Regions from separate parts of the Arthrobacter sp. MOO21 genome, predicted to be linked through region 1. Evidence: riboswitches for the same ligand, from Rfam matches in the RefSeq annotation. Region 1 holds a riboswitch; the other holds the start of a gene.
What was found. A riboswitch is a leader RNA that binds a small molecule or an ion and turns the genes downstream of it on or off. The one in region 1 is predicted to bind cyclic di-AMP.

Region 1 (2,195 bases):
CTGAACCTGATGCTGGACAACGTCTCCAACGCGCTGGAGGCACGGCAACGCAGCGAAATGAAAGTGCGGCAGTTCGTGGCCGATGCCTCCCATGAGCTCCGGACCCCGCTGACGGCGATCCGCGGTTATACCGAACTGATGCGCATGACTGAGACCCTTACCGAAGACGGCTGGAAGTCGCTGGGTCGGGTGCAAAGCCAGTCCGAGCGGATGACGGCGCTGGTGGAGGACCTGCTGCTGCTGGCCAGGCTGGACGAAGGCAAGACGCCCGACACCACCGACGTGGATCTGACCCAACTCGTGGTCGAAACCGTCAGTGACGAAAAGGTGATGGCACCGGACCACACCTGGCAGCTGCAGTTGCCCGACGAACCCGTCTCCGTCCGCGGGGACACCATCCAACTGCACCAGGTACTGGCAAACCTGCTCTCGAATGCACGCAAGCACACGCCCGTGGGCACCACGGTGACTACCGGTGTGATGCGCTCGGCCGACGGCAGCGTGGTGGTCACTGTGACCGACGACGGGCCAGGTATCCCTGCGGAGTTCCAGGGCAGGATCTTCTCGCGCTTCGCCCGGGCGGACGCAGCCCGTTCCGGCGCGGAAGGCTCATTCGGGGAGGGTTCGTCCGGGCTGGGGCTTTCCATCGTGGAGTCGATCGTCAAAGCCCATGGCGGCACCGTGGAACTGGCCTCCCGGCCCGGCAGGACAGAGTTCGCCGTGCGCCTTCCCGGAACCAGGCGCTGACAACGCAGCAAGCGTTAAGCCACTGCCAGCAACAACGGCCACTGCGGGGCTGATAACGACTGGTGACGGCGTGCAACGCGACGCGCCACTCATCGTGACTTCCGTTACCTAAATGTGACTTAAGCGCTGGCTTCCTGTACCGTCGATTGAGTGCGGCCCGCGTTCGGACCGCAATCCCGGGTTGACGCCAAGCTCTGCCACTTCCCGGATTCCGCTTTAGCAACGGCAGAGGCGGGGGACCCACCGTCCCGGGCATTGACTGCCCTTGGGGTTAAGCAGCACGTGTTCATTCCGTGCTGCCGGATGCCCTCATCCGAACCCGACAGCTAACTCCGCAGGTGTGAGAGGCGATAGACCATGTCCAAAAACACGGCAGAACCCTGCCTGCAGTCCAAGTCAAAACACCGGGCCAAACCCGAGGCGGCCAAGAAGAGCACCCTCGGCCGGCGGGCCGCCATCCTGGCGGCGTCCTGCGCCGTGCTGGTTGGCGTAGGCGCCGCGGGCCAGGCCACCAGCAGCATCGCGCCGGTGTCGGCCACTGGGGCACACTCTTCCACAGCAGCTTCCGACGCCCAAATGAGCATCGAGAAGAGCGAGATCCGGTCGAATCCGGCAGCGACCCCCGCTCCCGCGCCTATCAGCGTGGCACCCCAGGCCGCCGAGCCGGCACCTGCTCCGTCCGCTCCCCCTGTTGAGGCGGCACCTGCTCCCGCCCCCGCGCCCGAGCCGGCTCCCGCCGTCGCGGTCAATGATCCTGCCGGCGCCCAGGCATACGCGGCCAGCCAGCTGGCATCCTTTGGCTGGAGCGCCGACCAGATGCAGTGCCTGAAGACGCTGTGGACCAAGGAATCGGACTGGACCACCACGGCCACCAATGCCAGCAGCGGAGCCTACGGCATCGTGCAGTCGTTGCCGGCCGAAAAGATGGCCGCCGCCGGCGCGGATTACCTCACCAACTACCGCACCCAGATCAACTGGGGCCTGGACTACATCAAGAAGAGCTACGACTCTCCCTGTGGCGCCCTGAACTTCCACCTGGCCCACAACTGGTACTAGGAGCCACCCACGCGTGCCGCCAGGCGCGTAACCCAGCACCCGCAGCAGCCCTCATCCCTGGATGCGGGCTGCTGCCGCGTTAATCAGCCTGCAGCCTGCCCCGCGTTCCGCCACGGGATGTACTGGACAGCCCACTTGTTGCCGTCCGGATCTGCGAAGTACACAAAGTGGCCCCACGGCAGCACTTCAACATCACTGACGTCCACACCGTTGTTCTTCAGGTGGTCGTGCGCTTCCTGGATATCGTCGACCACCATCTGAAGAACGGTTCCCGTGCCGGCAGGGGCGTCCAAAAGCCCCTCGCCCATACAGATGGAGCAGGCAGAGCCAGGCGGCGTCAGCTGTACAAAGCGGACGTCGTCCGAAGGCCGCTCGTCATAGTCCGCGTTGAA
Region 2 (2,195 bases), 1.7 Mb from region 1:
GCGTACACGCCAACGTGGCCGGAGGTGATGATGAGGTCACCGGGGGCCGGGCTGCCCACCACACTGCCGTACTGGAAGAACTGGGTGGGGGCCAGATCGCCCACAGACTTGCCCACGGAGCGCAGGGCCTTCTCCACCATGGCGGTGCAGTCCTGCTGGACACCCAGCTGGCCGTAGGCCGAAGCGAGGATCGCGGCTCCCGTACCGGTACCGGTGGAGGCCGGGGTGGCCGACGCGTAGGACATGTTCATCCCGGTGTTCACCGGGGTGGACGCCGCAGCCGCCGTCACGGGGGCCGGGGCGGCAGCGGGTGCCGGAGCAGGTGCCGGGGCTGCCGCAACGTAGCCGGCACCCGGAATCTGGATCTGGTCACCCGGGTAGATGATCGAGGACAGTCCCAGCCCGTTGGCGGACAGGACGTCGTTCAGGCCAACACCGTAGGCTGCCGCGATGGCGCCCAGGGTATCGCCGGAGACCACCGTGTGGACGGTGGCGGCAGCGGCGGCCGGTGCTGCCACCTGCGCGGCGGGCGCGGCGGCGGCTTCGACGTTAGTCTGCCCTGTGGTGTCCGGGGCGGTTACACCTGCGTGGGCCGGCGCACCGACCCCGAAGGCAATACCGGATGCTGCTGCCACTGCGAGCGCCGGGCGGCCCAGCGAGCGGGCCTGGGACTTTGCTGTCGCGGCGAGGCCCTCGAGCACAATTGAGCGGGCCGGAGTCGCGCGGTGACGGGCTGCATTGGAAATTTTTGACACGGTTGATCGCCTCTCCCATGCCTGCGGGGTGAGCTGTCGGGTTCGGGCTGGAGATGCCCGGCCGAAAGCACCCGCGACGGACGGAGGCGCTATTCGACTTAACCCCAAGGCCTCAAGAGGCCATGGAAATGTGGTTCCCCCGTCCCTGCCAGCTGGAAACGATCGAATCCCGGGTCAGCGGCAGGGCTCGGCAAGCTGATGGGAATGTCCCGTCTGGGAGGGACACCATCCGACCATAACCCGCGCTCGGGCCAATTGTCACATTTGGATAACATGCGATGCTGTCCTCTCGAATTCAGCAATCGTCTTGATGCCCCACTTTGGCCTGCTGCTGCTGCGTGCCTGGGATAGTTTGGTAACTCTTCAGCAGCAACCTCCGCCAAGGCCGGGTAAGCACCCACGTGAGTTTCGGCACTATGCCCCTCACCGTGACCAGGATCAAGGCTCCCGGAAGCCGCGCCAGCCCGGCCCCCGTCGGTGCCCGGCGCATCACCGGTAACGGCGGTGCCAACGATGACTCCCCGTGCGGCGTCTGGAACCACTCGTATCCGGGAACTGTTACTGAGGGGGCGCTAGGCTTTCCCTATGCCAGACGTTGAACGGTTCCGGGTGCTGCTCGAGCAGGAGCGGGAACGGAGGTCGGCGTTGCTGCCCGCGCTCCGGGCAGATATCGCGGCGGCGAATTCGGCGCGCCAGGACTCGAACGTCGACGACGAGCACGACCCCGAGGGCGCCACGATTGCCTTTGAGCTCTCCCAGGCGTCGGCCCTCCTGAAGCAGAGTTCCACGGGCCTGGACCAGGTGGTGGCGGCCCTGGACCGGATCGCCGCCGGCACCTACGGTATCTGTGCCGTGTGCGGGGAGCCCATCGCCGAGGGCCGGCTGGAAGCCCGGCCGTGGACCCCTTATTGCATCCGGCATGCCGCGGCGGGGCGGGGACAATGACCGGTGCCACGGATACGGTGGCTGCTGCGGCGGAGTTCATCGACCGGACCCTCCAGAACGAGGGCGCCTGGTACCGGGCGGACGACGTCGGCAGCAGGCTGGGCGGGGCCCTTGCCTCCTACGGCTCGTCCGTGGGGGCGGTCCGCGGTACCGTGCGCGATGCCTTGCGCAAATTCAAGGCCCTTGACCACGACGGCACGGTCATGCTCGCTTCCGCGCTCTGGGGCCAGCCCAGACCCGGTGCCCGGCCCGTTTTTGAGCGGCGCCTGGCCGCCGTCGTGCTGCTGCAGTCAAAGGTCCGCATCCTCAGGCATTCGGACCTGACCCGCCTTGAGGGGTTCCTCCGTACCGCGCTGGCGCAGGAACTGGCGGAACCGATGCTCGCCCATGTCCTGGTGCCGCTGCTGGCCGGACTGGGGGAACGCGAACGGCAGCGCGCCGACGTTGTCCTGGCAAGGTGGCGGGAAGACCCGGACCCGCAGTTGCAGACGGCCG

Region 2: another riboswitch for cyclic di-AMP. It lies ahead of AC2JAJ_RS17185 (LysM peptidoglycan-binding domain-containing protein); the one in region 1 lies ahead of AC2JAJ_RS04245 (aggregation-promoting factor C-terminal-like domain-containing protein).

What each region holds. Positions count from the first base shown of each region.
Region 1 covers NZ_CM170671.2:942,507-944,701, forward strand. The annotation lists gene AC2JAJ_RS04240 (sensor histidine kinase) at 1-747, shown strand, start outside; cyclic di-AMP (ydaO/yuaA leader) riboswitch at 940-1,099, shown strand; gene AC2JAJ_RS04245 (aggregation-promoting factor C-terminal-like domain-containing protein) at 1,105-1,803, shown strand; gene AC2JAJ_RS04250 (glyoxalase superfamily protein) at 1,887-2,195, opposite strand, start outside.
Region 2 covers NZ_CM170671.2:3,689,308-3,691,502, forward strand. The annotation lists gene AC2JAJ_RS17185 (LysM peptidoglycan-binding domain-containing protein) at 1-755, opposite strand, end outside; cyclic di-AMP (ydaO/yuaA leader) riboswitch at 759-948, opposite strand; gene AC2JAJ_RS17190 (TraR/DksA family transcriptional regulator) at 1,341-1,700, shown strand; gene AC2JAJ_RS17195 (DNA alkylation repair protein) at 1,697-2,195, shown strand, end outside.